2 regions of the Brevibacterium sp. UCMA 11752 genome follow, and region 2 is predicted to be linked to the other one. Evidence: predicted binding sites of a transcription regulator. Region 2 holds the regulator's gene; the other holds the start of a gene.
What was found. The regulator HrcA, encoded in region 2, represses chaperone genes, less so after heat shock. The targets are predictions, from matches to a motif close to TTNGCACTCGNNNNNNNCGAGTGCNAA.
Positions count from the first base shown of each region.

Region 1: groL (chaperonin GroEL) is a predicted target of HrcA. The motif match lies at 13,989-14,015, and genes of this name have one in related genera.

Region 1 covers NZ_JACBOS010000003.1:1,531,591-1,553,298, forward strand. The annotation lists gene HU144_RS06790 (low temperature requirement protein A) at 1-353, shown strand, start outside; gene HU144_RS06795 (hypothetical protein) at 388-732, opposite strand; gene HU144_RS06800 (winged helix-turn-helix domain-containing protein) at 729-1,340, opposite strand; gene HU144_RS06805 (M4 family metallopeptidase) at 1,434-2,558, shown strand; gene HU144_RS06810 (hypothetical protein) at 2,555-2,938, shown strand; gene HU144_RS06815 (tryptophan 2,3-dioxygenase) at 2,988-3,887, shown strand; gene HU144_RS06820 (PaaX family transcriptional regulator) at 3,935-4,771, shown strand; gene HU144_RS06825 (alpha/beta hydrolase) at 4,846-5,616, opposite strand; gene HU144_RS06830 (SGNH/GDSL hydrolase family protein) at 5,613-6,407, opposite strand; gene HU144_RS06835 (amidohydrolase) at 6,610-7,890, shown strand; gene HU144_RS06840 (threonine/serine ThrE exporter family protein) at 7,887-9,629, shown strand; gene HU144_RS06845 (uracil-DNA glycosylase) at 9,723-10,433, opposite strand; gene HU144_RS06850 (aldehyde dehydrogenase family protein) at 10,597-12,063, shown strand; gene HU144_RS06855 (DUF3263 domain-containing protein) at 12,333-12,599, shown strand; gene HU144_RS06860 (LytR C-terminal domain-containing protein) at 12,602-13,174, shown strand; gene HU144_RS06865 (cold-shock protein) at 13,489-13,692, shown strand; gene groL (chaperonin GroEL) at 14,172-15,809, shown strand; gene HU144_RS06875 (nuclear transport factor 2 family protein) at 15,903-16,286, shown strand; gene HU144_RS06880 (DUF1707 SHOCT-like domain-containing protein) at 16,356-17,129, opposite strand; gene HU144_RS06885 (sulfite exporter TauE/SafE family protein) at 17,182-17,931, shown strand; gene HU144_RS06890 (hypothetical protein) at 18,110-18,940, shown strand; gene HU144_RS06895 (RNA-binding S4 domain-containing protein) at 18,940-19,152, shown strand; gene pspAB (PspA-associated protein PspAB) at 19,305-19,904, opposite strand; gene htpX (zinc metalloprotease HtpX) at 19,956-20,864, opposite strand; gene pspAA (PspA-associated protein PspAA) at 20,952-21,236, opposite strand; gene HU144_RS06915 (PspA/IM30 family protein) at 21,233-21,708, opposite strand, start outside.
Region 2 covers NZ_JACBOS010000003.1:2,649,534-2,659,223, forward strand. The annotation lists gene HU144_RS11735 (endonuclease/exonuclease/phosphatase family protein) at 1-48, opposite strand, end outside; gene lepA (translation elongation factor 4) at 222-2,093, shown strand; gene hemW (radical SAM family heme chaperone HemW) at 2,094-3,323, shown strand; gene HU144_RS11750 (DUF4870 domain-containing protein) at 3,466-4,281, opposite strand; gene HU144_RS11755 (DUF3097 domain-containing protein) at 4,437-5,300, opposite strand; gene hrcA (heat-inducible transcriptional repressor HrcA) at 5,442-6,512, shown strand; gene dnaJ (molecular chaperone DnaJ) at 6,634-7,749, shown strand; gene HU144_RS11770 (16S rRNA (uracil(1498)-N(3))-methyltransferase) at 7,746-8,528, shown strand; gene HU144_RS11775 (PhoH family protein) at 8,677-9,609, shown strand; gene ybeY (rRNA maturation RNase YbeY) at 9,606-9,690, shown strand, end outside.

The DNA of each region.
Region 1 (21,708 bases), 1.1 Mb from region 2:
GCTACGGCCATTACTTCATCTTCGCTGCCGCCGGAGCGTTCTCGGCCGGGGTGGGCATCGAAGTCGATTCGCAGCTGGGCAACAGCGCTCTTGACCCAGTGCTCGCGACCTTCACAGTGTCCGTGCCGATCGCGGTATTCGTCCTCGGCGTGTGGCTGCTGGCGATTCGGGCCAACGCCTCAGGGGTCGTCAACACGGTCATCCCGGTGTGCGCGGTCCTCGTGCTCCTCGATCCGATCATCCCGATTCCGACGTTCCTCACGACCTTCTTCATGATCGTCATCGTCATCACCCTCATCGTGGCAACGCCGAAGGGGAACGAATCGTCCACCGTCGCCGAGGCGAGAGCGTGAGTCCGGGGCCTGAGCTCAGTTCGGGAACCTGAGCTCAATTCGGGAGACCGATGAAGTGCCTCATGTCGTGAGCCTTCGCGGCATCGACACTGCGGGCGATCTCGTCGGCGTCGGTTGAGGGGCGACGCGCATGTCTGCGGCCTGCTTCGATCAGCCACACGCCGAGGTGGACGAGTGCACGAGCGATTCCGTGGATATCGTCGGCGGCGGCGCTCGAGGTCCGCTGCAGTTCGGTGACTGTCTCTGTGCCCGATTGAGACTGACCTTCAGCGGGATCGTCGAGGAAGATCTCGCGGGTGATGGTCGTCGTGCGTTCGACGATCCTGCTGGGGCCCCGATGGTGGGTCGGCGGCCGGATCGGGTTGAGCAAGGTGCTCATGATGGTGTTCCCTCTCCATCGATCAGGGGGAAGGCGTTGAACTGAATCTGCACGGGACGGGATCCGGGGTCGTTGCGGCCACGGAACTCAGTGACGATTGCGTCGATCGTCTTGTGGACCCGATCGTTGATCTCCCGCAGCTGGGCGGGCGTCGCATGCAGGTTGCTCGTGTCGACCGCCGCGGCATCGGCCCACACATCGGGCAGCAGATCGTCCGAGTTGAGGGCGTCGACGAAGTCCTCAAGTACACGGGTGCCGTTTCTGGTCCACTCGCGCAGAATGAAGCCTGCCGAGGCGCCAGCAGAAGGATCCTCTTTGGCAGTGTTTCGACTGACGTCGATGGCTCCCGGGGAGCGGTCCCACCACTTCGCTCGCCCTCCGGAGGTGCCCTCAACCTGATGGATGAAGTTGTGGCGGGCGAGCTGACGCAGGTGGTAGCTGGTCGAACCTGTCGACTCGCCGAGCCTGCTGGCCAGGCTCGTCGCCGTCTGCGGACCGAACTTCGACAGGGCGTCATAGATCTCGACGCGCAGCGGATGCGCGAGCCCCTTGAGTGCTTCGGGGCCGAGGGTTCGGATCGGTGTCGGAGAGTCTGGTTCTTCAGCCATAGTGCAAAGATACGCTTGCAAACAAAACTTTGCAAGGAAAAGTTTGCATTGAGTTCTCACTCGATGCACGGGCAGAAGTGGCACCCTGGTCATATGAGCCTTCGACATGTCATCCCGCCCTACCTGCTCGATGCGATCGCCGAACGCGGAGGCGAGAAGTTTCCCCGAGCAGCCCGAGCCGCGCGCAGCTGTCAGGTCTCCGACGACTCCTGTCGCAAGCTGCGCGCCGAGGGACTGCGCTACACCCCGGTGGCCACACCGGATGGGGGAGCACGGGACTCCGAGGGTGAGATGCACTCTCAGGTCATCGGTGCCAGTGCTGGGGTGAACCGACTCATCCACGACGCGCAGGGCACAGAGACTCTGCCGGGAGTCCTCGTCCGCAGCGAGGGCGAAGAATCGGTGTCCGACGAGGCAGTCAATGAGGCCTACGACGGGCTCGGGGCCTCCTATTCACTCTTCGCCGAGGCCTTTGACCGCAATTCGCTCGACGGCAAAGGGATGCCGCTCATCGCGAGCGTCCACTACGGCCAGGACTACGACAACGCCTTCTTCGACGGACGGCTGATGGTCTTCGGTGACGGCGACGACGAGGTCTTCACCGGCTTCACCGGGTCGCTGTCGATCATCGGCCACGAACTCAGCCACGGCGTCATCAGCCACACCGCCGACCTCGAGTACCTCGGGCAGCCCGGTGCACTCAACGAACACTGCGCCGACGTCTTCGGAGCCCTGACCGAACAGCACGATGCCGGGCAGAACGCCGAGGATGCCGCCTGGCTCATCGGTGCCGGCATCTTCACCCCCGAGGTCACCGGCAAGGCACTGCGTTCGATGCTCGCACCCGGCACCGCCTACGACGATGATGTCCTCGGTACGGATCCGCAGCCTGACCACATGGACCGCTTCGTCACCACAGAGTCGGACAACGGCGGGGTCCATCTCAACTCCGGCATCCCCAACCGCGCTTTTGCGCTCTCCGCCACCCGCCTCGGCGGCCCGGTGTGGGAGACCGTGGGGCAGGTGTGGTTCGCCGTGCTGACCGGATCTGATATCACCACCCGCACCGATTTCGCGGGCTTCGCGGCCCTGACCATCGCCGAGGCGGCCGACCAGTTCGGAGAGGGATCCGACGTTCACGACGCGCTCGTCCAAAGCTGGGACGCGGTGGGAGTCACCGGTGGCGGCGGCCGCGGAAACGTGGGGAGCAGCTGGTGAGCGAGGAGGCGCCTCGTCCGAGCGACTCGGCCGGTGCGAGCGATGGGAGCAGGGCTCGCAGCGACAGCTTCGGCCACCTCATCGTCGAGCGCAGCGGTGGGCTCGGCGGGTTCCTCCTCGTCTGGGACCTCGATATCGACTCGAGTGAGCATCGGGAGGAGATCGGTCCGAAAGTGGCAGAACTCCCGTGGCCGGGCGAGGCGAGCGCGCAGACTGCCGGCGGTTCAGGTGCCGGGGCTGACAGGTATGTCTATGTGATCGAGAGTCGCTTCGGCCTTGTGCGCTTCGGCGAAGCCGAGATGCCGGGGGAGTGGAAGAGCCTCGTCGAGCAGGTGCGCGAGATCGCCGCCCCCGAGCGGCGTAGACCCGGTGCGAATTGATGTTGCAAACTTAGTCCGACCGGACGTATATCGCAATACACTGGTTGTCATGACTCATGACGACTCCACCGCGGCCAAGAACGAACGGGATCTCGAAGACGGCATCCACACCGACCTGCGGTCGACGATGACCTACAGCTCCTACCTCAGCCTCGACCGCCTGCTGACGTCCCAGCACCCCGTCAGCGAACCGGTCCACCACGACGAGCTGCTGTTCATCATTCAGCACCAGACCACCGAGCTGTGGTTCAAGCTCGTCATCCACGAACTTCTCGACGCTCGCAACCTCATCGCCACTGACCAGCTCCAGTTGGCACTCAAACGCATCGCCCGAGTCAAGCACATCCAGAAGACCCTCACCGAGCAGTGGTCGGTGCTCGCAACCCTGACACCGAGTGAATACGTCGGCTTCCGCGATGAGCTGGGCCAGTCATCGGGCTTCCAGTCCTGGCAGTACCGGGCCGTGGAATTCCTGCTCGGGAATAAGAACGCCGGCATGCTGCAGGTCTTCGACAGTGAGCCCGAAGCCCGTGCGCAGCTAGAGAAGTACCTCAACGAGCCGAGCGTCTACGACGAGTTCCTGCGTGCCCTCGCCCGCCGAGGCCTTCCGGTTCCGCAGCGACTGCTCGATCGGGATGTGAGCGTGGCGCACACCTTCGACGAGGAGCTTCTCGACACTTTCCGAATCATCTATGAGAACCCGCAGGACTACTGGCTGGAGTACGAGAGCTGCGAAGAGCTCGTGGATCTGGAGGAGAACTTCCAGTTCTGGCGCTACCGGCACATGCGCACGGTGCTGCGGATCATCGGAATGAAACGAGGCACCGGCGGGTCGAGCGGTGTCGGCTTCCTGCAGAAGGCACTCGACCTGACGTTCTTCCCCGAGCTCTTCGACATCCGCACCGGCATCGAAAACGGCCCCGGCACCGCGAATGGTCCGGGGCTCTGAGTCCGATCGTCGATCTCGATCACACGCCCGGCAATCCCACTTCCCTGCTGCGGACCTTCGTCGGACTCCACTTGCGAGACCTGGGCGGGTGGATTCGGGTCGCCGCTCTGCTCGAGCTCCTCGCCACCGCCGAGGTGTCGAACTCCTCGGCCCGCAGCGCGGTCTCAAGACTCAAGGGCAAGGGTCTGTTCCTCCCCGAGGAGCGGGAGGCAGTGGCCGGGTATCGATTGGATCCCGCGGCCGTCACCGACCTGGAACGCGGCGATCGCCGGATCTTCTCCTACCGCGGACAGAAGGACGACGAACCCTGGTGCCTCGTGTCCTACTCTCTGCCCGAGGTGGACCGATCCAAACGAGTTCAGCTGCGCCGAGCGCTGACAGGGTTGGGCTTCGGGGCGGTCACTGACGGACTGTGGATTGCTCCGGGGCATCTGCGCGCCGAGGTCGAGGACGCTCTGGAGAACCTCGACGTCCGAGAGCGGGCGACGATCTTCATCACGCAGACACCGCTGACGGCCGAGCCCTTCGCCCGGGCCGCAGCGAAATGGTGGGACCTGGACACGCTCGCTGCCCGGCACACCGAATTTCTTCACCGGTACGAACACGCTGCACCGCACGCAGAGGGCTCAGAACCGCACGCAGCGGGTGCAGAACACGCCGGTTCAGTCACGCTGCCACGTCCCGAACCCGGTGAGGCATTCGTGCTGTGGCTGCGTTGCGTCGACGACTGGAAGACGATCCCCTACGTCGATCCGGGCCTTCCACTCAGCGCCCTGCCCGCGGACTGGCCCGGCGGGAGGAGCGTCAAGCTCTTCGCCGAGCTGCGCGCCACGTATGCAGAGCCTGCACGCGCCCACGTCCGGAAGGTCGCCGCCGGCAGGTGACCCGCACGGGTCGAATCAGCTTTCCGGCGTGGGCTCGGCACGGCGCACATCGGCGCGACCCGGCCGCAGCCGAATCAGCCCAGGAGCGTGTCGACCGTGAGCGGGAAGTAGGGCGATTCGGGATCGACGAGGTCGGCGTGATCGGCACCTTCGGCAATGGTCAGCCGAGCTGGGAACGTCCGTGAGAAACCGATGTCGACCGTCTGATCCCGGTCCCCGTGGAGGATGAGCAGATCCACCCGAGAGGGGATGGACAGCACTCGAGAGCGCGGATCCTCGCGCAGATACGGTGCCAGGTCCGTCTCCGGTCGCGCACCCATGTAGTCGAGCACCGCGCCCTCTCCCAGTCCGTCCTCAACTTCCCTGAACAGATCGGTGACTGGAGCCAGGGGCCGCAGCCGGAACTCGGGCCCGTCCTCGTTCAGGTGGCTCGCCCAGGCCAGCACCAGGCATCCACCGGCGGAGTGGCCCGTCACGACGAGATTCTTCCGTGCCTGTGCGTTCACATTCCAGTCCGACAGCGAGCCGCTCGCGAAGGCGATGGCGGCGGTGACGTCATCGAGGCAGTCGGGCTGCCCACCTGCGCGTCGGTACTCGATGAGCACGCACAGCACCCCCGCCTCGGCGAGGGCAACGGCCATGGGCCGGGCATGGGCAAGGTCCGTGCGCTGACGGAAGTAGCCGCCGTGGACGAGGATCACCGTCGCCGAGGCGGTGCCCGGGTCGCCGTAGACCTCAAGGAACTGATCGGACTCGGTTCCGTACTCATGCCGGTTGGCCGCCCGCTTCGAGCCGAGATCGGCACCGGCGTCGCCCAGGGCGGCAAAACGCTCGTCCTGTCTCATTCGGGTTTGCGCACGCGTGTCAGTTCGGGAAGCTTTGCATCGAGCTTGTCCCCCGAGGACTGTCCGCGCAAGCGCCGACCGACCCAGGGAGCGAAGTGCTCACGGGCCCATTTCGACTCCTCGCTGACTGCGGCGCGGATCGGCCGAGTCGGACGTGCTGGCATCGCGAACCCTGTCACGGGCAGCGAGTGTCCGCTCTCCAGCGTGGCCAGTGCCTGATCGGCGACGAGGTCGTGGCCTTCGGGTGAGAGGTGGATCCGATCATCGGCCCAATTCTCACCGGCGTAGAGCGGGCGCAGGCCCCAGACATCGATCATGTGGCAGCCGTGACGCTGCGCGATCGACCACAGATGGGTGTTGTAGATGCCCACGCGCGGACGTACGGCACGGATCAGAGGTGAGCTGATCTCCGTGTCGAAGCCGTTGCACATGAGCACCTCGATGCCGGCTTCGCGGAAGGCGACGACAGCGCGTTCGAACTGATCGGCCAGGTCATCGATGTCGGCCGTCGGGCGCAGGCAGTCGTTGCCCCCGCCGCAGAAGCTGACCAGGTCGGGTTTGAGGGCGAGTGCCTTGGGCACCTGCTCATCGATGATCCGATCGAGGAGACGCCCGCGGATGGCCAGGTTGGCGTAGGTGAGCTCGGGGCTGCCGATAGGGGAGTCGACGAGCTTGCCGGCCAGACGATCGGCCCATCCCAAGTAACGGTCCTCTTGGTTGGGGTCATGGTCCATCAGCCCTTCACTGAAGGAGTCGCCGATCGCGACATATGACGTGATGGTCTGGAGCATCGCAGGGTCCTTCTCTCATTGGTTCTCTGACTCCGAACTATACTGAATCGGCCTTGCCGGAATCAGGTCGAACTGCCTTGCCGGAAACAGAATGGACTGCAGCAGACCCCGGCGGCACCACGTCGTGACCGGTGCCGATCGCCTGGCGTAGACTCGAATCGAGACGGATCTCATCTGTGAAAGCCACTGCAAGAGGAGCACAATGTATCGTTCGATTCCGGTTCCCGAGATCACTGATTTCGCCATCACCAATGCTCGGATCGTGCCCATCGCAGACGCCGACGGCCGACGTGTCGAACCGATCGAATCCGGCACGATCCTGGTCTCGAACGGAACCATCACCTCGGTGGAATCCGGCGCCGGCTCCGCACAGAATCTGCCTGCCGGCACGGAGATCATCGACGCCGGTCGACGCTGGGTCCTGCCGGGATTCATCGAAGCCCACGGCCACCTCGGCGTCCATGAGGATGGTGAAGGCTGGTCAGGTGACGATACGAACGAGATGACGAATCCCAATGGTGCCGGCGTGCGTGCCCTCGACGGCATCGACCCGAGTGACCTCGGATTCAAGGACGCGCTGCGCGGGGGAGTCACCTCGGCGCTCATCAAGCCAGGATCCGGCAATCCGATCGGCGGGCGCACCGCCTTCGTCAAGACCTGGGGTCGGATCGTCGACGAGATGCTCGTGACGCAGGACCTGTCCGTGAAGTCCGCACTGGGAGAGAACCCGAAGCGGGTCTACGGTGAGAAGAACGTCACCCCGTCCACGCGCATGGGAACTGCGAAGATCTTCCGCGATGCCTTCGTCGATGCGCAGAACTACCTGGCGAAGCGGGCCCACGCCGAAGCCGAAGGCACACCCTTCGAACGTGACCTTGAAAAAGAGACCCTGGCAGATGTCCTCGAGCGAAAACTCGTCTTCGACCAGCACTGCCACCGCGCCGATGACATCGCCACGGCCATCCGACTGTCCGAGGAATTCGGCTATCGACTGGTCATCAATCACGGCACAGAGGGCCACAAGATCGCTGATTACATCGCCGACAAGGGCATCGACGTCATCCTCGGGCCCCTCATGACCAGCCGGTCGAAGGTCGAGCTGCGCGATCGCACCTTGGCCACCGCGGGCGCCTTGGCCAAGGCCGGGGTGCGCATCGCCCTGACCACCGACCATCCCGTCATCCCCATCAACTTCCTCATCCATGAGGCCTCCCTGGCTGTCAAGGAGGGTCTCGACCCGGTCATCGCACTCGAGGCGCTGACCATCAACCCGGCCGCGATCTTCGGACTCGATGACCGTCTGGGCTCACTGGCACCGGGACGCGACGCCGACCTCGTCATCTGGTCCGGTGACCCACTGGACCTGAACTCCCGCGCCGATCAGGTGTTCGTCTCCGGCCGCAAGGTCTTCGAGTTCGACGCCGCAGCAGGTTCTGCCGATGTGGCGGATCCATTCGGCCCGACTCTCATCAGTGAGCCGTGACGGACGACAGCACAGAAGAGGCCCCCACCGCTGAGGTACCGGTCGACGCCCAGTCGTCGTCCGGTCCTGAGCACGGTACGAACCAGGCCGAAGCCGGATCCTCTGCGCTGCAGGAACTGCTCGAACTCTCTCGTCAGCAGCGCCTGCAGGAGCTGCGCGAAGCACCGACAGGAGCGCTGAAGTCCGAGGACGTCGATCCTGCTGGCCCGAAGACACCGAGAGCGACGACAGCCAGATCGAAGCCGAAGGCCGACCACAGAGGCGCCTCCCAGCGGGTCGCCCAGCGCGTGGCCAGACGCACCGTGGGCAGGCTCGTCTCCGGTGCCTCGGTCAACACTCAGCCGGTGCCGATCGTCACCGCTCTCAAAGGCAGCCCATACAAGGCTCCGGTACAGGCCAGCGAGCCGGGAGAAGACGAGGCCAGGATGGTCCTCGACCTCGCGGCCGACATCGCCGCGATCATGATGCGTGCCGGCGCGGGCACCTCCGACATCGAGGTCTCCGTCATCGCGGCCTGTGCGGCCTTCGGGCTCACGACTGCCCAGGTGGACCTGACCTCGAACACCCTCACCGTGCACTATTCGACCTCTGATGGCCGTCTCATGACCGTCATGCGCGTCAACCGGGGCGAATCCATCCACTTTGCGAAGCTCGGCTCCGTGCACAAGCTCGTCACCGACCTCGTTGCCGGAAACCTGGGATTCAATGATGCCCGGAGCCGACTCGACGCCATCAGGTTCCAGCGACGTCCCTATCAGGAATGGTTCGTCACCGGTGCCTGGGGACTGATGGTCGGCAGCCTCGTCGTGCTGCTCGGCGGCGGAGCCGTTGCAGCAGTCCTCGGAATCGTCATGGCGATCTTCATCCGGGAGAGCGGCAAGTTCATCGGCCGCACCAGTCTGCCCAATTTCTTCATCACCACGCTGCAGGCTGCGATCGCGACCCTGGTGGCGATGGTGGCCGGGAACTTCGGCATCATCGAATCACCGCAGTACCTTGTCGCTGCCGGAATCGTACTGCTTTTGCCGACGCAGTCCTTGTATTCGTCTGTCCAAGATGCCCTGACGAACTTTCCGCTCACCGCGGCCGGGCGAATGGTGGGAGTGGTCCTGACTCTGGCCGGCATCGTTTCGGGCTTGGCACTGGGAGTGGTGACCGGCGAAGCGATCGGCCTCGACCCGATCGAGGTTCTCGTGCCCAAGACCGGTGTACACGTCCTCACCGCGATTGCCTCGATGATCGCAGCGGCAGTCGTCTCAATGGCGGCTGTCGTCGCCATGCAGTCGACGAGGCGGTTCATCCTGCCGGCCGCGTTCGTCGGTCTTGCCTCCTACATCACGATCACGGTGCTGACGGTCCTCGAGATCGACAACGTTCTGGCCAGTCTGCTGGCAGCGACCGTGACCGGTTTCCTGGCTCGACCGCTGTCCCTGCGCTTTGGCGCACCTGCCATCGTGCTCATGATTCCTGCGATCTACACCCTGCTGCAGGGACTGTCGATCTTCACCGCCGTCTATCAGATCGTCGCCGAATCCGAGACGACTTCCTTCGCTGTGGGACTGTCCTCGCTGTTCACCGCAATTCTTGCCAATGCGGCACTGGCCGTCGGCGCTGTGCTCGGCAGCTACCTGGCTCGGCCGCTGAAGAACCTCAAGGCAGACGCTGTGGAGAAGACCGCCGAATCTGCACGCTCGAATGAATCGACGATCACTCTGGACACGGTCGAACCCCGCGACTGAGTGCCGGCACGCCCACTGGCTGCCCGGTCAGTTTTGGCCCGCTCAGCATCGGCCCGTTCAATGTTGGCCCGCCCAGTCCTGGCCCGGTCAGTCCTAGCCCGCCCAGTCCTGGGCTGGGAGGGTCCAGTCGATGGGCGGTATGCCCTTTTGTCCCAGCAGTTCGTTCGTCCGTGAGAACGGTCGGGATCCGAGGAAGCCTCTGCTGGCCGACAGCGGCGACGGATGCGCGGACTCGATGATCGCGACCTCGGAGCGACCCGACTGCAGCAGCGGGGCAAGATTCCTCGCGTCACGGCCCCAGAGAATCGCCACGAGCGGCTGATCTCGGTCGACGAGTGCGGCAATCGCGGCTTCGGTGATGGCCTCCCAGCCGCGTCTGCGGTGGGATGCCGGCTCGCCTGGCGCGACGGTGAGAACCCTGTTGAGCAGCATGACTCCCTGTCGTGACCACGCCTGCAGATCACCATGGGCGGCAGGTTCGATGCCCAGGTCGGAGTTGAGTTCCTTGTAGATGTTCGTCAGCGACCGGGGGAGCGGACGCACCTCGGGATCGACGGCGAAGGACAGGCCGATCGCATGTCCGGGGGTCGGATAGGGATCCTGACCGACGATGAGCACCTTCACCTCGGCGAGGGGCTCGGCTAAGGCACGGAACACCTTGTCTCCGCTGGGCAGATAGCTCCTCCCGGCGGCGATCTCCTCCCGCAGGAAATCGCCCATGGCATGGATGCGATCGGCCTGGCCAGACAGCGCCGTGGCCCAATCGGGGGACATGATCTTCGTCAGTTCGGCTGTGGACGTCATGGCCGCGATTCTACCGACGGGGTGAGGCTCGGTGCCGATGTGCACACAACGCAGATCAGGTGTGCATCATCGCCTACCCTCCCGCCATTCTTTTCGGACCCGGGCAGACGATATGCTCGAGAACAAGAGTTCATCGCAGAACTGAGTAGGTGAAAGGATCACTATGTCGCAATTTCCCGAGGCCACGAACTGGAAGATGTTCATCGGCGGAGAATGGGTCGAGGCTGCCGACGGTGACAGGAAAGACGTCATCACCCCCATCGATCGCAACGTTGTGATCGCCACTGTGGCCAATGGCAAGGAAGCGGACGCCGATCGCGCCGTCAAAGCCGCTCGGAAGGCATTTCCCGAATGGGCTGCGCTTCCGTTCAAGGAACGTCAGAAGATGCTCATCCGCTGCGCCGATGCACTTGAAGCCGGTTCCGAGGAACTGGCCCAGCTGACCGCGATCGACACCGGCAACGCCATCCGGACGCAGGCCCGTCCGGAGACGATCATCCTGGCCGACCTGTTCCGCTACATGGGCGGAGTCGCCGGTGAGGTCAAGGGCAACACCCTGCCGGCCGGCGACGGACAGCTGCAGTACACGAAGCGGGTGCCGCTCGGCGTCGTCGCGGGAATCCTGCCGTGGAACTCACCGCTGATGATCGCAGCCTTCAAGACCCCGGCCGCACTTGCCGCGGGCAACACGATCGTCCTCAAATGCGCCGAGGATGCACCGCTGACGATTCTGAAGATGGCTGAACTGCTTGCCGACATCCTGCCGGCCGGCGTCCTCAACGTCGTCACCGGCAAGGGCTCGATCATCGGTGAAGCGCTCAACGTCCACCCCGACGTCGACAAGGTCTCGTTCACCGGTTCGACGAACGTCGGCCGCCACGTCGCTGAACTGGCAGGCGGACGCCTCGCTCACTCCTCGATGGAACTCGGCGGCAAGAGCCCCAACATCGTCTTCCCCGATTCGAACGACGACGACACTCTCCAGCAGGTGCTGCTGTCGACCCGCTTCGCACGCCAGGGTCAGTCCTGCACGATGGGTTCGCGCCTGTTCCTGCACGAGGACATCTACGATGACTTCCTGGGCAAGCTCGTCGACGCAGTGTCGAAGATGAAGGTCGGTGACCCTCGAAACGAGGACTCCGACATCGGCTGCATCATCAACGAGAAGCAGTACAACCAGGTGTCTGACTACATCGAGATGGGCAAGTCGATGGACGGCGTTGAGATCGCCTACGACGGTTCGGACTCACTCGAGGTCGGCGAACCCGGTTTCTATCACGCGCCCGTCATCTTCTCCAAGGCCAAGAACGAATGGCAGACCAGCCAGGAAGAGATCTTCGGCCCCGTCCTCTCCGTCATTCCCTGGAAGGACGTCGACGAGGTCATCGATATGGCCAATGACAGCGAATTCGGTCTCGCAGCGTTTGTGTTCACGAAGAACGTCGATGCCGCGCTGACTATGGCCAATCGGATCGAATCCGGCTGGGTCCAGGTCAACCAGGGCGGCGGCCAGCTGGCCGGCCAGTCCTACGGCGGAATGAAGACGTCCGGTTTCGGTCGTGAGGCATCGCTGGAGGGCATGCTCGAAGGCTTCACCCAGATCAAGCAGGTCAACATCCGCATCCGCTGATCAGCTCTCGCTCGACAGGTCGTCGGACCACCGGCCGGCACTCTCGACCCACTCTGCTGTGGGTGACTCACCCGAAACGGTCAGTCACCTGCAGCAGGGTGGGTTGTCTGGTTGGTGGCCATTGAGAGGTGTTGGCGGGGATGCGAAGGCGCGCTGGCGGGGATGGGAAGGCACGCTGGCGGACTCACGACGGCGCGCCGGGAATTTCAGTCCTGCCGTCCGGGCGATAATATAGAGGCAACGATTCATCTCGAAGGAGCACAACGTCTATGCCGCAGAACCAAGGCGCACCCGAACTGAGTGAGCTCGAGGTGTCCGTTTTGGAGTTCGAGCGGCGGTGGTGGAAGTACGGTGGAGCCAAAGATCATGCGATCCGCGAACGGTTCGACATGTCTGCCACAAGCTACTTCCAGATCCTCAATTCCCTGCTCGATAATCCAGCCGCTCTTGCCAGTGACCCTATGCTGGTCAAACGCCTGCGTCGCATCCGCACCACGCGGCAGAGCGAACGAGCACAAGCCCGCGTCTCGAGGTAGACATGACTGACGAATTCGACGAGATCGAAACCGGACGACGCAGCGGAGCCCATCGACAGGAGTCCGCGGCGCAGTCGAATGTCGGTGCCATCGCACTGGTCATCATCCTCGCCCTTGTTGCCGTTCTGCTGGTGGTCGCGGCCATCAACATCATCACCTCGTCGATGAAGGACCCCGAGGCCGACGTCGCCGATTCCGGGTCCGACAAGACCTCCTCGGCGAGTCCATCGCCAAGCGAGAGCGAAGTCAGCGTCGCTGACTCCTCACTCAAGGTTGACGTCCTCAACGGTTCCGGAGTCTCTGGAACCGCGAAGAAGTTCTCCGAGGCGGTGGAGGAGAAGGGCTGGAGCCTTGGCCAGGTCGGCAACTATTCGACAGGGCTGACCGACTCCACGGTCTACTACTCTGATGAGGCGAACGCCTCGCAGGCGAAGATGGTCGCCGAGGCGCTCGGCATCGAGGCCGTCGAGTCGTCGACGGACTTCGACACCGACATCACTGTCGTCATCTGTTCGGATATCGCCGAACGCGGACCCGAACCCAGCGAAGGCGGTTCGGGCGAAGCCGAGGGCTGAAGTTCCGCATGAATCTCAGCGGAAATGAACTCGTCTGCCAGGAGAAATGAACTCTCCGAACGGTGCCATATAACGAATTGGTAACAGTGTTGAGCGGTCGGAGGACCTGTCCGACGCTGGGGTAGAGTTGCATCAGCTAGGCAAGCACTGCCCTTGTGTTCTATTCGTGCTTCACCGAGATCATTCTCCAGAGGTCAATGAGAGAAATCGCGGGGTCGGTTGAGTTTTACTAGCCTCCGTTGTCCGCTGCGTGGCCAGACCGGTTGCAAAACGGGTGATGGAATGTCAATGACACTGCACTGTATGGAGAAGTAATGGCACAAGGTACCGTCAAGTGGTTCAACGCCGAAAAGGGCTATGGATTCATCACCCTGGAAGGCAACAACCAGGACGTGTTCGTTCACTGGAGTGCAATCCAGATGGATGGCTACCGCGCTCTCGAAGAGGGCCAGCAGGTTGAGTTCGAAGTTGGAGAAGGACAAAAGGGTCCTCAGGCGGAATCCGTCACCCTCCTCTGAGACTCACGTACGTAAAGTCTTTTGATCCGCCTCGGCGGGATGGCGGCTCAGGCCCGAATCCTTTCCAGCGGGGAAAGCGCCAAGCAGGCAACTGCTTGGCGCTTTTCAGTTCTATGGGGGCAGACTCCATGCAGCAGCTCTCCGGTGCATCCACCTCGGGAGACTGCGCCCCACAACCACCTGGCGCACACTCCTCACGTGCCCGCTCTGTGGGACTCGTTGGAGTTTCGCGCTGGGCCGAACCCCGGAAACACGTGGGAAGCAGCCATTTCGGCCGGTGTGACCCTGCGCCGATATTTGCACTCGCATGGGGAGAGTGCTAAATCTAGTACTGGTGAAAACCTAGGGTTTCTCATCAATCGTTTCGAGAGCGTGGTCCATGTGTGGAATGGAACATGCGGACACACTCTCTGCCGTCGCGGGCGCTGACGATTGCTCTGGATTCCCAATCCACTCCATCAGGGAGGATCTAAGCCACTATGGCAAAGATGATTGCATTCGACGAAGAAGCTCGTCGGGGACTCGAAGCAGGTCTCAACCAGCTTGCGGACGCGGTCAAGGTAACCCTTGGACCCCGTGGCCGCAATGTCGTGCTCGAAAAGCAGTGGGGCGCACCCACCATCACAAACGATGGTGTCTCCATTGCCAAGGAGATCGAACTCGAGGATCCCTACGAGAAGATCGGCGCTGAGCTCGTCAAGGAAGTCGCCAAGAAGACTGACGACGTTGCTGGCGACGGCACCACCACCGCTACCGTTCTGGCTCAGGCTCTCGTTCGCGAGGGACTGCGCAACGTGGCAGCCGGTGCTGATCCGCTCAGCCTCAAGCGTGGCATCGAGAAGGCTGTTGAAGCCGTGACCGCTGTCCTGCTCGAGAACGCCATCGACATCGAGACCAAGGAACAGATCGCCGCTACTGCCGGTATCTCCGCTGGAGATCCTGCTATCGGTGAACTGATCGCCGAGGCCATCGACAAGGTCGGCAAGGAAGGCGTCGTCACCGTCGAGGAGTCCAACACATTCGGACTCGAGCTCGAACTGACCGAGGGTATGCGCTTCGACAAGGGCTACATCTCCGGTTATTTCGTCACCGACACCGATCGCCAGGAAGCTGTCCTTGAGGATCCCTACATCCTCATCGTCAACTCCAAGATCTCGAACGTGAAGGATCTGCTGCCCGTCCTCGAGAAGGTCCAGCAGTCCAACAAGCCGCTGTTCATCATCGCTGAAGACGTCGAGGGCGAAGCTCTCGCGGTTCTCGTGCTGAACAAGATCCGTGGCACCTTCAAGTCCGTGGCCGTCAAGGCTCCTGGCTTCGGAGACCGCCGCAAGGCTCAGCTGGCCGACATCGCCATCCTCACCGGTGGTCAGGTCGTGTCCGAGGAAGTCGGGCTCAAGCTCGACAACGTGACCACCGAACTGCTGGGCACCGCCCGCAAGGTTGTCATCACCAAGGACGAGACCACCATCGTCGAGGGTGCCGGAGACGCCGAGGAGATCGCAGGCCGGGTCGCACAGATCCGTGCCGAGATCGAGAACTCGGATTCCGACTACGACCGTGAGAAGCTGCAGGAACGTCTGGCCAAGCTGGCCGGCGGTGTTGCAGTCATCAAGGCCGGAGCCGCGACCGAGGTCGAGCTCAAGGAAACCAAGCACCGCATCGAAGATGCAGTGCGCAACGCCAAGGCTGCTGTGGAAGAGGGAATCGTCGCCGGTGGCGGCGTCTCGCTCATCCAGGCGGGCAAGACTGCCTTCGCCAACCTCGCACTCGAGGGTGACGAAGCAACCGGTGCCAACATCGTCAAGGTTGCCATCGAAGCTCCGCTCAAGCAGATCGCCACCAACGCCGGCCTCGAAGCCGGTGTGGTTGCCGATAAGGTCGCCAACCTCGAACCCGGATTCGGCCTCAACGCCGCAACCGGTGAGTACGAGGACCTGCTGGCCGCCGGCATCAACGACCCGGTCAAGGTGACCCGCTCTGCTCTGCAGAACGCCGCCTCGATCGCCGGTCTGTTCCTGACCACCGAGTCGGTTGTCGCCGACAAGCCTGAGAAGGCTGCACCAGGTGCTGACGCAGCTGCTGCCGGTATGGACGGAATGGGTGGCATGGGCTTCTGATAAGCCCCTTTCGCTCGAAGAGCCGTGCCGGTGCCCGTTTGGGTGCCGGCACGGCTCTTCTCGGTTCGAAAGCCGCGCAGTAGCCTGGACGGTATGAACTTCACAGGCACAGATTCCTGCGGAAACAGCCCGAAGAACATGTTCGTAGCCAGGTTCGAGGAGAATCTGATCAACGGTGACAGAGAAGCCCTCGCCGAGGTGGTCGATGAGGACTGCATCCTCCAGATTGTGGGCAGCGGGAGAGTGGAGACCAGCACCGGGCGCGCGGAAGTCATCGACGCACTGCTCCGCATTGCTGACTCGAAGCCTGCGGCCGGTCATCTCGAAGCTGCCATCACTCACGGCAAGGCAGCTGCGGCCTGGGGCCAGTGGGACTATTCGAGCGACGGCGAGGACATCCGATACTTCTCACATACGCTCTGGTTCCGAAACAACAAGGCCACAGAGTTCGCTCAGATCCGTGTCTTCCACGCCTGAGCGCTCTGAGCCGGGCGCGGGCAGGTTCAGGGACGCCTCCTCAGCGCGTCGCTGCCCGTCACGAGTCGGTCAGTCCCAGGGGTTCCTGCGTCGATGACGACGCTCTCGGCGGCGCCTGCGCATTTCATCGCTGGGAGACATCCCTCCCGGAGCGAATGGAGGAGCCAAAGGGTGCGGAGGCTGCAATCCGTTGCCGAATGTGTCTTCGTAATCCTCGTCCTCATCGACGTTCTTATGTTCCTCAAGCTCACGCTTGGCCTCGGCGTCGCCCAACTGCGCTCGGGCCCGCTTGGTCAGTTCGCGCTTCCTGTCGCGGATGAGGCTCTGCTTGTTGGAGATCTGTGAGATCGCACCGAAGAGCATCGGAAGAATGACGAATATCGGCCAGAAGAATATGAACCTGCCCGTGGCGAATGAGGTGGCGGCCCAGATGGCGAGTGTGACTCCGACAGGACCGGCGAACATACCCAGGAGCGCATTCCGCACGCGGTCCTTGTAGTACTTCTGCGCGGCCGCATCGATCTGCTCGGGAGTGATCGGGATGCGGTCAGTATTCAGGCGGGCCAGAGCTTGGGCACGGGCGGAATCGTCGAGTTCTCCCGGTGCGACCTCGCCCGCCTCGGCGATGATGAGATCCTGCACGAGGTCGGGGACCTCTCCCAGAGTCTTCAGACGGTTGGCGGCCTCGCTGCGTTCGTCGAATTCCTCGGCGTCGATCTGACCCAGCGCAAACGCCTCGGACAGCACATCGGTCACGACTGCGCGATCGGCATCCGAAGCGCGCACCTGCCCATGAGCGCGGGGATCCACGCTGAATCGTGACCACAGTGGCGAACTGTTCATGACACTTACTGTAACCCCGCCCAGATAGAGAGCCTGAACTATGATGGTGCAAATGGAACCCGTCATCGTGCTCATTGTGTTCGCGGTGTTCCTAGGGGCAGTTTCGCAGCGTGTCACCGGAATGGGATTCGGCCTGGTCAGCGGCCCGTTCCTCGTGATTCTGCTCGACCCGTTCTCCGGCGTCGTGCTCGTCAACATCTGCGGCATCGTCGCCAGCGGCACGGTGTTCGTCCGCACCTGGCGAGAAGTCGAGTGGGGCAGTTTCTGGAAGCTGTCGCTGGGGGCACTCATCGGCACGATTCCCGGAGCCCTCCTGGCCGCAGTCCTCCCAGCGCCACCGCTGCAGATCCTTATCGGCCTGCTGATCATCGTCTCCCTCATCAGCTCCATGGTCATCGGCCGAATCGGCAAGACGATTCCCGCGAATTTCGGAACGAAGTTCACCACCGGCCTCTTCTCGGGAACGATGTCGGCTGCCGCAGGAGCGGGCGGGCCCGCCGTCAGCGCCTATGCTGTGCTGACGCAGTGGGATCAGCGAACATTTGCCGCAACCCTGCAGCCGTTCCTCGTCGTCGGGACCACCTCGGCGATCATCTTCAAAACCGTGTTCGACCACGGCGCATGGCCGCAGTTGGCGGCACCGACCTGGATCGGGATCGCGGCGGTCCTCGTCGCAGGACTTGTCGGCGGGGACTGGTTGTCGAAGAAGATCGATTCCTCAACGGCCCGGGTCGCCATGATCGTCCTTGCCCTCGGCGGGGGAATCGCGACCCTCGTCAAGGGGCTGGTCCAGCTGGGCTGAACGCCTTCCCGACTCCCCGTGATGTAGGCATAGACACCTGTGATGAGCATGTTGAGCGCTCATCTGAGAGCGATTTTCGAGGCCGGGGACTGAGCTGACACAAGGGTTCGGTTCAGTCGCTTGTCAGACTCGTCCGGCATACTGATTGGTGACTCGTTTTGCTGGGGAGGCATAGATCGTGGGAGCAGTATTCCTGATAATACTCGTGGTGCTCGGCACCATTTTCTTCGTTGGCTACCGCAAGGAGAAGCACCGTAAGAAGGAGCTCGCCGCAGCCGAGCTCCAGCAGGTGACAAAGACCGCTGAAGAGGATGTCACGTCCTTCGGTGAGGAAGTCGCCGAACTCGATATCCTCACCGCCGGAGTCGAACTCGACACCGGCGGCTCGCAGGACTACAAGCAGGCCTTGGACTCCTATGACATTGCCAAGGAGACGCTCGACAACGTCGACGAGCCCTCCGACATCCGCAGTGTCACCGAGGCCCTCGAAGACGGTCGCTACGCCGCCAAATGCGTGCGTGCCCGCGTTGACGGAAAGCCTCTGCCCGTGCGCCGTCCCCCATGCTTCTTCAACCCGCAGCATGGCCCCTCGGTCGAAGATATCGACTGGGCACCTGCTGGTGGCCAGCTGCGACCTGTTCCCGTCTGTGCCGCCGACGCCGAGCGCGTGGCAGTGGGTGCCGAACCGGCTGTCCGCAAGGTCGTGACCGGTGACGGACACACTCGCCGGGCCTACTGGGAAGCAGGACCCGCCTACGCCGAATACAACCGCGGATACTTCAACTCCTATGCAGGTTCGGGACTTCTGCCCGGCGTCCTCATGGGCTCGATGATGTTCGGCGGCATGGGCGGCGGCTGGGACGGCGCTTATGGCGACGCTGGCGGCGGTGACGCCGGTGGTGGCGATGCCGGCGGCGGAGACGGCGGCGGATTCTTCGGTGGCGGAGACGGTGGCGACGGAGGCGGTCTCTTCGGCGGCGACGGGTTCGATCTTGGAGACCTGTTCTGATGGAGAAGATTGAGATCCGCGGCGATTCGATCAAGCTCGGTCAGTTGCTCAAACTCCATGGTGTCGCCGAACATGGCGCGATGGCCAAAGACATGATCGCCGACGGCGAAGTCGTGGTCAATGGTGAGGTCGAAACTCGCCGAGGTGCCACGATTCGTCCCGGAGACACCGTCGAAGCCCTGGGCGAGGTCATCGAGGTCTCGGTCGAATAGGCTCCACAACCACAACCGCGAACACAGCATCTGATGCAGAAGGGACGTCCCCGCGGGGACGTCCCTTCTGCATTGCTGATCCTCAGTGCCAGTGGGTCATTGCGACGGTCTGCGTCTGCGGAGAGAGCCTCCGAGCAGCTGACGTGAAGACGTCAGGGTCGCTGATTGGCCTCTGGTGTGTCATTGAGCCCGGGAGCATCCCAGAGGGCTGACCAATTGGATGTGTCCTCTTCGAACGGAAGCTCGTTGGACAGTACGCCGCGCACCTGGATCTCCAGGGGGTTGTCGCGCTGCTTGGGCCCTGACTGTGCGAACGGATAGAACGTGCCGCGCTTGTATTGGTAGACGAGTGCCAGGCGGCGCCCATCCGGGTTCGCGAAGTACACGGTCGAGCACAGCAGCATCGTGTCGAAGCCCTGACTGACCAGAGCCGAGTTCACGGCGTGCAGATTGGTGACGAGGTTGACCACCTCGGCGTCGGTGTCGGAGACGACCTGCCAGGTGTAGCCGAACCCGTCGTTCTGCTGGGTCACGTTCGCGGCGGGGTCCGAGCCGATGAGGGCGATGCTCTCGGTCTCAGCGGACTGGAACGCCGCCCCTTCGACCTGTCGGAACGCCACGGCCCCGACGCCGGTGGGCTTGAAGCCTGTCGCAGCCTCGAGCGTCAGTGCGGCGGGCGGCAGTGCGAAGAGGTCGTCGAGGTTGGCACGCTTCGGTTTGGAACGGCCCAACAGAGCGTCGAAGAAACCCATGAAACTCCTAGAGGATGTCGGTCAGTGCGGTTGATGTCTGCGGGTCGACGGTCACTGGGGCTGTGAGAGCTGCCCGGAGATCCGCGCCAGCTGCTCCAGACGCTTGTCGAGCGAGGGGTGTGTGGAGAAGAGCTGTCCGAGGGCCGCCTTGCCGCTGACGGCGGGAATGAGCGCCAGATGATTCGCCGAGGAGGAGGCACGCAGGTCCTTCTCCGGGATCTTGCTCATGTCGCCGCTGAGTTTCGTCAGCGCAGAGGCCAGTGTCGAAGGTGCGCCGGTGAGGATGGCGGCGGCCCTGTCTGCGGCAAGCTCGCGGTAGCGCGAGAGGCTGCGGATGAGGAGGAACGAGAGTCCGTAGACGACGGCACCGACGAGGATGAACAGCAGCTGGATGGGGACGCCGCCGTTGTTGTTCGATCGTCCGAAGCTCATGTAGTAGCCGGCTCGCATCATGAGAGCGGCCACGACACCGGTGACTCCAGCGACGGTCATGATGGTGACGTCGCGATGGGCGACGTGGGAGAGCTCATGTGCCAGCACGACCTCGACCTCATCGCGGTCGAGCTTCTCGAGCAGCCCGCGTGTCACGCATACGACCGAGCGCTCCGGCGAACGGCCGGTGGCGAATGCGTTGGGAATGGCTGAGTTCGAGACTGCGACGCGCGGTTTGGTCGAATCTGCCAGCTGGCAGAGTCGGTCGATCATCGTGTGCAGCTCCGAGGCTTCCTCGGGGGAGACTTCCCGTGCACCCATCGCCTTCATCGCGATCTTGTCGGAGAAGTACCACTGGAAGAAGAACGCGCCGGCGCTGACGAGGACCGCGATGATCACGCCGGGCGTGCTGCCGCCGAGCATCCACCAGATGGCGAGGATGAGGATCACGTAGATGAGTCCGTTCAGGAAGATCGTCCACCCCATACGCATGGTGAGTCCGTTGTCCTTGACGAAACGATTCTTCATCGTGATTCCTCTCTGGGTGTGGCAGTTCCGGCCCACGGCCTTGGGCTAAGGCAGTGGGCCGGAGTCACCGATATCAAACTGTGTGGATCAGGCTGGATCTGGGATGAAGCCTTCACCGGTGAGGAGCTCTGTGATCTCCTGCAGAGTCGCATCGACGAACGGCACGACGGCCTCACTCGTTCCCAGATAGTCGTCCGAGACGGGCTTGCCGTGTCCGACGACGTAGTCGTGGAGGGCATGCAGAGCTTTTCGGGCGGCCTCTTCATCGGCGCCGTTGACTGCGTCTTCAACCTGGTTGTCGTATTTCTGCAACAGGTTCTGGTCGACGTCGGCGATGTCGAACTGACCCTCGCCCATGATGCGGATGATCATTGCTTGTCCTCGCCTTCAAGCGACTGGTGCTGCTTGTCGGAGGATGCCGGCAGCGAGTCACGCATCCGGTTGAGCTCCATCTCCACGTCGTTGTCGCTTGAGAGCGCATCGAGCTGTGCACTGATGTCGTCCTTCGACGAACCAGTGACATCTTCCAGTGCGCCCGAAGCGATGAGTTCGTCGACGGCACCGGCACGAGCCTGAAGTGAAGCGGTCTTGTCCTCGGCGCGCTGGACTGCGAGTCCGACGTCGCCGAGCTCCTCGGAGATGCCGGAGAAGGCTTCGCCGATCTTCGACTGTGCCTCGGCCGCGTTGTACGTGGCCTTGAGGGTCTCCTTTTTGGTGCGGAAGGCATCGACCTTGGCCTGCAGACGCTGCGAGGCCATCGTGAGCTTCTGCTCCTCGCCCTGCAGCCCCTCGTGCTGGCCCTGCAGGTCGGTGATCTGCTGGTCCAGCCCCGACTTCCGGGTCA
Region 2 (9,690 bases):
CATCGCGGGATATCTGAGGTTGAAGCTCATGATCGAGAAATCGCTCATGGCTCAATCTTCGCCGATCGCCGCCGAAAGTGCAGGATCGGCACAGGGATTCTCAGCGAGTTCGAGCCGGTGAGAAGAAGTTCTGCCCGCATGCGCCGGGGTGAGGAGGATTCCAGTCTGGTGCGCAACCCATGGAACAATGGAAGTTCTGGTCTGTCGAAGGAAGGGCGTTCATGTCACCTCAGGTGAAGCCGCAAGCACTCGAACGGATTTCGCCGTCCGCTACATCACCCGAGTTGATCCGCAATTTCTGCATCATTGCTCATATCGACCATGGAAAATCGACCCTGGCCGACAGGATGCTCCAGGTCACAGGGGCGGTTCAGCCGCGCGATATGCGAGCTCAGTACCTCGACCGGATGGACATCGAACGCGAACGCGGAATCACGATCAAGTCCCAGGCCGTGCGCATGGCCTGGGAGAACGAGGGCACTCCCTTCGCTCTGAACATGATCGACACTCCGGGTCACGTCGACTTCAGCTATGAGGTCTCCAGATCCCTGGCCGCCTGTGAAGGTGCGCTCCTTCTCGTCGACGCGGCACAGGGCATCGAAGCCCAGACTCTGGCCAACCTCTACATGGCCATGGAGAACGATCTCGCGATCATTCCCGTCCTCAACAAGATCGACCTCCCCGCCGCGCAGCCCGAGAAGTACGCGGAAGAGCTGGCCAACCTCATCGGCTGCGAACCCGAAGACTGCCTGCTGGTGTCGGGCAAAACCGGCGAAGGCGTCGACGCGGTCCTCGATCGGATCATCTCGGACATTCCTGCCCCTGTCGGCGACGCCGATGCGCCGGCGCGAGCCATGATCTTCGACTCCGTCTACGACACGTACCGAGGCGTCGTGACCTACGTGCGCCTCATCGACGGTTCGCTGCATCCGCGCGAGAAGCTGACGATGATGTCGACAGGCAGCACCCACGAACTCCTCGAGATCGGCGTTTCCTCACCGGAGCCGAAGGCCACGAAGGGCCTGGGCGTCGGCGAGGTCGGATATCTCATCACCGGCGTCAAAGACGTGCGTCTGTCCAAGGTCGGCGACACGGTCACACTGAACTCTGCACCGGCCACGAAGGCGCTCGAGGGCTACAAGGAACCTAAGCCCATGGTGTACTCCGGGCTGTTCCCGATCGATGGATCGGACTACCCGGTCCTGCGTGATGCCCTTGACAAGCTCAAACTCAACGATGCCTCGCTGGCCTACGAGCCAGAGACCTCGACTGCGCTGGGCTTCGGCTTCCGCTGCGGGTTCCTCGGACTTCTCCACCTCGAAGTCCTGCGCGATCGCCTCGAACGCGAATACGACCTCGATCTCATCTCCACCGCACCCAGCGTGATCTACGACGTCACGATGGAAGACGGATCGGAGATGGAGGTCACGAACCCGAGCGAGTATCCGACGGGCAAGATCAAAGAGGTCCGCGAACCCATGGTCCGGGCCACCATCCTCACCCCGAGCGACTACATCGGCGCGGTGATGGAACTGTGCCAGACGCGTCGCGGCAGTCTTCAGGGGATGGACTATCTGTCCTCGGACCGGGTCGAGATCCGTTACCGACTGCCCCTGGCCGAGATCGTCTTCGACTTCTTCGACCAGCTGAAGTCGAAGACCAAGGGCTACGCGACCCTCGACTACTCCGATGACGGCGAAGACGCAGCGGACCTGGTCAAGGTCGACATCCTGCTCCACGGCGATCAGGTCGACGCCTTCTCCGCGATCGTCCACCGCGACAACTCCTACTCCTACGGTGTGCTCATGGCCGGCAAGCTGCGCAAGCTGATCCCGCGCCAGCAGTTCGAAGTGCCGATCCAGGCTGCCATCGGTTCGCGCATCATCGCTCGTGAGACCATCCGCGCCATCCGCAAGGATGTGCTGAGCAAGTGCTACGGCGGCGACATCAGCCGTAAGCGCAAGCTGCTGGAGAAGCAGAAGGAAGGCAAGAAGCGGATGAAGGTCGTCGGCAATGTCGAGGTCCCTCAGGAGGCCTTCATCGCCGCCCTGTCCTCGGACGATCCGGAGCCCAAGAAGGAACCCAAGAAGTAAGTGCCTGCACAACCGACTGGTGAGACTCCACCGCTTGACGGTTCGCTGCCGGCCTCGGCCGGGGTCGGCGCGGCCTCTCGCGGGCTGAGCCTGTACGTTCACGTCCCTTACTGTCGGGTCCGCTGCGGCTACTGCGACTTCAACACCTACACCGCAGAGGATCTGGGGCCCGGCGCCTCCCGCGACGACTACCGCAGCAATCTTGCCCGCGAGCTTGATCTGTCGACTCGTGTCCTCGCCGCGGCGGGGGCCGCCGACCGTGCGGTGACGACGATCTTCTTCGGTGGGGGCACCCCGACGATGTTGGCCGCCGAGGTGCTGGCCGGGGTGATGGATGATATCCGCGACCGCTTCCGGTTGGCACCGGATGTCGAGGTCACGACCGAAGCGAACCCCGACACATTGGACCCGAGCTACATTGCGACCCTGGCTGCCGCAGGGTTCACGAGGATCTCCTTGGGCATGCAGTCGGCTGTGCCCCATGTGCTCGCGACCCTGGACCGCACACACGACCCGGCGAAGATCCCAGATGTGGCGAAATGGATCAAAGAGGCCGGCCTGGAGCTGAGCCTCGACCTCATCTACGGCACACCGGGGGAGTCCATCGACGATTGGCGCAGGTCACTTCAGGTGGCCCTGAGCAACGACGTCGATCACATCTCCGCCTATTCGCTCATCGTCGAACCCGGCACGAAGATGGGGGCCATGGTTCGCCGCGGCGAACTGTCTATGCCCGACGAAGATGACCTGGCCGACAAATACGAGATCGCCGACGCCGCCATGGAGGCGGCTGGTCTGCACTGGTACGAGGTCAGCAACTGGTCGACGTCTGCGGAGACCCGCTGCGACCACAACATGGCCTACTGGCGCAATGCTGATTGGTGGGGCTACGGTCCCGGAGCCCATTCGCACATCGGCGGCGTGCGGTTCTGGAACGCCAAACACCCCCGTGCCTGGTCCGACCGGTTGCTCGCAGGTGAATCACCTGCCATCGGACGTGAGGTGCTGGAAGCATCGACCCAGGAGATCGAACGGATCATGCTCGCGGCTCGCATCGATTCGGAGCTGCCTCTGGACTCACTGGGGACAGGCAGTGACAGGGCGATCAGGGGATTCGTCAAGCAGGGACTTCTCGATGGTGACGCCGTGGAGGAAGGCCGCTTCGAACCTACGCTGCAGGGCCGGCTGATGGCTGACTACATGGTTCGCATCCTCACGGACTACGTCTGAACCTGATTGCATCTGATCTCTGAACCTGACTGCATCTGAACCGAGTGCAGAGAAGCCGCTGTCATCGAACGCGATGACAGCGGCTTCTCTGCTGAGAGCTGCTCAGTTCATGTGACTTGTGTGATGACCTGAGGTGCTCAGATCACTTCACGAAGTCGAAGACGAGCGGGAACTTGTAGCCCTGTCCCTTGCTCCCGGCCACAGCGGCGATGATGTAGAGCACCGTGTAGACGAGCGGGACGAGGAATGCCAGGAAATAGACGAAGAACCCGAGACCGAAGGTGATGATAGCGAGGACGAAGGCGATGACCATGAACACCATGACGGCCGCGAACGTGGCGATGCAGTTCGTGATCATGGCATTGAGGCCCTGACGGGAATGTTCGCGCACGTATGGCGATTCGTCCTTCTTCACGAGGAACATGATGAGAGGGAGGAACCATACGAAGATCGATCCGATGTGCGTCCACAGCACAGTGGTCCTCTCGTTCTCGCTGGCCTGCCAGAACATCTCGGAGCCGGGACCGTAGGCATTCTCTGGAATCATCCGCGAGTCGAACAGAGCCGGATTTCCGACCGGTTGTGCCGGTCCGTAGCTGTGTGCCTGCTGGCCATAGGACTGCTGAGCATACTGCTGCTGGCCCTGGCCGTACTGCTGCTGTTGCCCGTACTGCTGCTGACCATCATAGTCCTGCTGTGATCCGTAGCCGGGCTGCTGCTGCGAGCCATAACCCGGCTGCTGGGAACCGTAGCTCGGCTGCTGTGAACCAAAGCCCGGCTGGGCTGGCTGGCTCTGCTGGGAACCGTAGTTCTGCTGAGTGGGGTTCGGCTGCTGGGAACCGTAGCTTTGGTTCTGCTGGCTGTAGGGCTGCTGGGGGCCAGAGGCCTGAGAATAGTTCGGCGGCATTGGACGCGACTGGTCAGGGCCGTTGTTCGGCTGCTGGGGGTTATACGACATGCGGGTCCTTTCAGAGCTTCTGGACAATCACACTATCGGAAATGCCCTGGCGCCGAATTGGGGAAAGCCCGAATCCTGTACCAGATCGATCACAATCGACCACCGCCACAGTCGACCAAAGCCCCAGCCGATCGCGGCCACAGCCGGTCGAGGTATCAGCCGACGGTGACGAAGTCGATGAGCTCTTCGACTCGGCCAGAGAGCGTGGGCTCGACATCGGCTATGGTACTGACCTTGCCCAGGATGCGCACCCAGCCCCGTGCCACATCCCTGTGGTCGGCGTGCGGCCAACCAATACGTCTGAGGATTCCCGTCTTCCAATCCTCACCACGGGGGACCACCGGCCATTCCCTGATGCCGACGACATGAGGTTTAACCGCCTGCCAGATGTCGACATAGGGATGACCGATGATGTGGACGACGTCGCGGTAGCGGGGATCGGCACGCACCGCCTCGGCGATCTTGGATTCCTTGGTGCCGGACACGAGGTGGTCGGCGAGGACTCCGACGCGGTGATCCTTGTCAGGACCGAACGCCGCGAGCTTGTCGGCGACATCGTCGAGTCCACCCAGCGGTTCGACGACGACTCCCTCGATGCGCAGATCGTCGCCCCAGATCTTCTCGACGAGCTCGGCATCGTGTTTGCCTTCGACCCAGATGCGGGAACCGCGAGCCACCCGGGCACGAGCATTGCCGACCGCACGTGAGCCCGAAGCCGTGCGACCGGGAGCCGACTTCTTCTTGGCTGGCAGTTTGATGTCGACGGGTTTGCCCTCAAGCAGGAAGCCGGGACCCAGGGGGAATGCGCGGACCTTGCCTGCACGGTCCTCAAGATTGACGACGATTCCGGCGGTGGTCTTCTCAGCGCCGACGACGGCGCCGACGTATCCGCTCATCGCGTCTTCGAGGACCATTCCGAGACCCAGCTCAACAGGTGTGGACTTCTTGGGCCGGTGCGAGGAAGGTGAGGAACCAGCCAGCACATCGGGCCCGTAGCGATCAAAGGTATTCACGGTCAACCACCCTAATCAAGGACGTGATGCGATGGGTGCAGACCCGCTGGGGCAGGCCCGAAAGTGAATTCGGAATGCAAGAGGCGTAGAATTGGCACTCACAGCAGATGAGTGCCAAATGCGGTGCCGAGCGAAGGAAGGGGACGAATGAACGACAGCAGGCGAGCACAGGTTCTGCGAGCAATCGTCGAAGACTTCGTCGCCACCAATGAACCCGTCGGGTCGAAGGCCATCGTTCAGCGCCACACGCTCGGTGTCTCTCCGGCCACGATCCGCAATGACATGGCCCACCTGGAGCAGGAGGGCTACATTGCGCAGCCTCATACCTCCGCCGGTCGAATTCCGACGGATCTCGGATATCGGATGTTCGTTGATCGCATCGACGACTTCAAACCGCTCACACACGCTGAGCGGCGTGCGATCTTCCAGCTCATCGATGGCAACGGTGACCTCGACGACATGCTCGACCGCACGGTGCGGGTCCTCTCGGGTCTGACCCACCAAGTGGCGCTGATCCAGTACCCGACCGTCTCACGTGCCACGATCAAGCACATCGAGGTAGTGGGCCTGGGCACCAACCGCATCCTCGTCGTCCTCATCACCGATGCAGGGCAGGTCGAGCAGAAGATCGTGATCACGCCGGGCGTCGTTGACGATGAGTCGCTGCGCGGAATCCGCGATGAGGTCAACGCCGAATTCTCCGGCCAGAAGCTGTCGCGAGTCGTGAGCACGGCCACACCTCGTGCTTCGGTTCAGAACGATGACGGCACCCAGGCAGAACCTGTCGTGGGAGCCGGCGCTGTCGGAACGGACGTAGCCGCAGCACTGGCACAGGTCCGCTCCGCCGTCACTGATCTCGTCATTGCCACGCGTGAAGAGCGCATCATCATGGCAGGCACAGCAAACCTGGCTCGCTCCGGCAGGGAGTTCGGTGAGAAGATGGCACCGATCCTCGAAGCTTTCGAAGAGCAGGTCGTACTGCTCAAGCTGCTGACGTCGATGGCTGAGGACCGAGAGGAGATCAGCGTTCGGATCGGTCGTGAGAATACTCACGAGTCGTTCAGCTCGACATCCCTCGTGGCCGCCGAATATGGTCATGACGCGGGGTCCACCGCGCGATTGGCAGTGCTCGGGCCGACCCGGATGGACTATCCTACGACGATCACAGCTGTCCGGGCCGTGGCGAAATACGTCTCCTCTGTCCTCGACCAGGGTTAGATGCACCGACACCAGAGCACACAACACAGCGCGAACAAGCAGAACAGCGCGACCAAGCACCACACTGCGAACAGGCACGATAACGCGAACAACGCACACCACCAGGGAGAGAGAAGTTTCTGTGGCCGATCACTATGAAACACTCGGAGTGTCCAAAGACGCTTCGGCGGCTGAAATCAAATCGTCGTACCGAAAGCTGGCCCGGAAGTATCACCCCGATGTGAACCCCGGACACGAGGACGAATTCAAAGCCATTTCCCTCGCCTACGATGTCCTCTCCGATTCGGAGAAGCGCCGGAACTACGACATGGGCGGCGGCGAGAACGGACAGGGCTTCCCAGCCGGAGGCGGCTTCGGCGGCTTCGGCGACATCTTTGAGACCTTCTTCGGCGGGGGAGCCGGCTCGGCCGGCGGTCCGATGCCGCGCACACAGCGCGGCAAGGACGCACTCGTCGGAGTCAACATCGATCTCGAGACCGCCGCGTTCGGCGGCAACATCGACCTCGATGTCACCACTGCCGTCGTCTGCGACACATGTTCAGGTGCCGGAACCCAGCAGGGCACATCCGTTGAGACGTGCTCCCTGTGCCACGGTGCCGGCAGCGTTCAGCGCATGACCCGAACGCTCCTGGGCCAGATGGTGACGAACCAGACGTGCAACTCCTGCCACGGCTTCGGCACCGTCATCCCCAACCCCTGCCTCAACTGCCAGGGTGACGGTCGCGTTCGCAAGCAGCGGACCATGAAGATCCGCATCCCCGCCGGAGTCTCCGACGGAACCCGCATCCAGCTCTCATCGCAGGGCGAAGTGGGACCCGGCGGCGGTCCTGCCGGTGACCTCTTCGTCGAGGTCATGGTCGCCCGCCACGAAGTCTTCCAGCGCGACGGTGACAACCTGCGCGCCTCCGTCTCCGTGCCGATGACCGCAGCCGCTCTGGGCGCTTCGATCCCCTTCGACACCTTCGACGGCTCGCAGGAACTCTCGATCGAAGCCGGCATCCAATCGGGCACTGTCATCAAGCTTCCAGGACTCGGCGCCACCCGGCTGCGTTCGGAGACCCGAGGCGATCTGCTCGTCACGGTCGACGTGTTGACGCCGGACAAGCTTGACGATGAGCAGAGGGAACTGCTGTCACAGCTGGCGACTCTGCGCGAGGAAGAGACCCCACGCGCTCAGATCACCACCCAGAACCGCGGCATGTTCTCCCGCATGCGCGAGAAGTTCGCCGGTCGGTGAGTCTTCCCGTCTTCTACTCGACCCAGGTCGCCGAGGCGGCCCCCGGTCAGGTGCTCACCTTCGGTGAGGACGTGGCCGGGCATGCGGTCCGAGTCCGCAGACTCGGGCCCGGGGACGAGCTCGAAGTCGTCGACGGATCCGGCACCCGCGTACGCGGAACGGTCTCGGCCGCCTCGGCGAACGAACTCGGACTGCACGTCGCCTCGGTGACTCACACCGACGAGGACCAGCCACGGTTGGTCCTCGTGCAGGCTCTGGCCAAGGGCGACCGCGATCTGCAGGCGATCGAATCCGCCACAGAGATCGGAGTCGACGAGGTGGTCCCCTGGGCCGCCGAGCGCTCGATCGCCGACTGGCCCGCGAAGAAGCGCGACAAGCTCGCAGCCAAGTGGGACAACGTTCTGCGGGCGGCATCCCTGCAGGCCAGACGCTCCCGCTTCCCTCTGCGCCACGAACTTGCCCGCGGCACCGGCCTGGCATCGATTCTGACCGAGACCGACACCGTCTACGTCCTCCACGAAGCCGCCGAGCAGAAACTGTCGCAGGCTCTGAGAGATTCCGGACCAGCGAATACCTCAGCCGTCGAAGAAGCCTCGGGCGCAGACTCTGGACGCATCGTCCTCGTCGTCGGTCCTGAAGGCGGGATCAGCGACGCTGAGCTCGATGCACTCGCAGCCATCGGTGCGAAAGCTGTTCTCCTGGGACCCACGGTCCTGCGGTCGTCGTCGGCCGGAGCGGCCGGACTCGTCATGGCTCAGAATTCATTGGGCCGTTGGTGACGAAGGCGACTACGATGGAAGCACACAATTGCAGTACTCCCACAAGTACAAATAGTCACGAAGGATCATTCTGGACACCTCCACTCAGCCCACGAACTCTGTGAACAACACACCTGCCGAAGAAGCTGCATCGGACACAGTGCGTCTCGTGATTCCCGACTCCATCGATCTGGTCGAGTTCTTCGGGCCGGGGGAGTCGAACCTGCGGAAGCTCGAGCGAGTATTCCCCGACCTTGACCTGCACGTGCGCGCCAACCAGGTTCAGGCCAGCGGTGAACCGACGCGCGTGGCAGCTTTCGTCTCCGTGATCGGGGAGCTCAAAAAGCTGCACGGTTCCGGCCACCGCATCAACGAGGAGACGATCGACCGGGTGGCGTCGTTCTCCTCGGAGGGCAAGGCCGCCTCGGCGGTGATGGGAACGAACATCCTGTCTACCCGCGGAAAGTCCATCCGTCCCAAGACGATGGGCCAGCACGACTACGTCAATGCGATCCGCAACCACACGATCACCTTCGGCATCGGCCCAGCAGGTACGGGCAAGACATACCTGGCGATGGCCATGGCCATCAACGCCCTGCAGCACAAAGAAGTCTCACGCATCATCCTCACCCGCCCAGCGGTTGAGGCGGGGGAGAGCCTGGGCTACCTGCCGGGAACGCTGAACGAGAAGATCGACCCCTACGTGCGGCCCCTCTACGATGCCCTGCACGACATGGTTGATCCCGAGTCGATTCCGCTGCTCATCGAAACGGGGACCATCGAGGTCGCACCGTTGGCATACATGCGCGGCCGCACCCTCAACGATGCGTTCATCATCCTCGATGAAGCGCAGAACACGACCGGCGAGCAGATGAAGATGTTCCTCACCCGGCTGGGCTTCGGCGCGAGGATGGTCGTCACCGGTGACGTCTCCCAGATCGACCTGCCGGGCAAGACCCGCAGCGGACTCAACCTTGTCCAGGACATTCTGACCGGAATCGACGACATGGAATTCTGCCACCTCGGCAGCAAGGATGTCGTCCGCCATCAGCTGGTGACGAAGATCGTCGACGCCTATGACCTGTGGGGAAGCACCGAGTGAATACCGAGATCTCAAACGAGACAGACGAAGCTATCGACCTCGACGAGGTCGTGGCTCTGACCGAATACTTGGGTCAGGCTC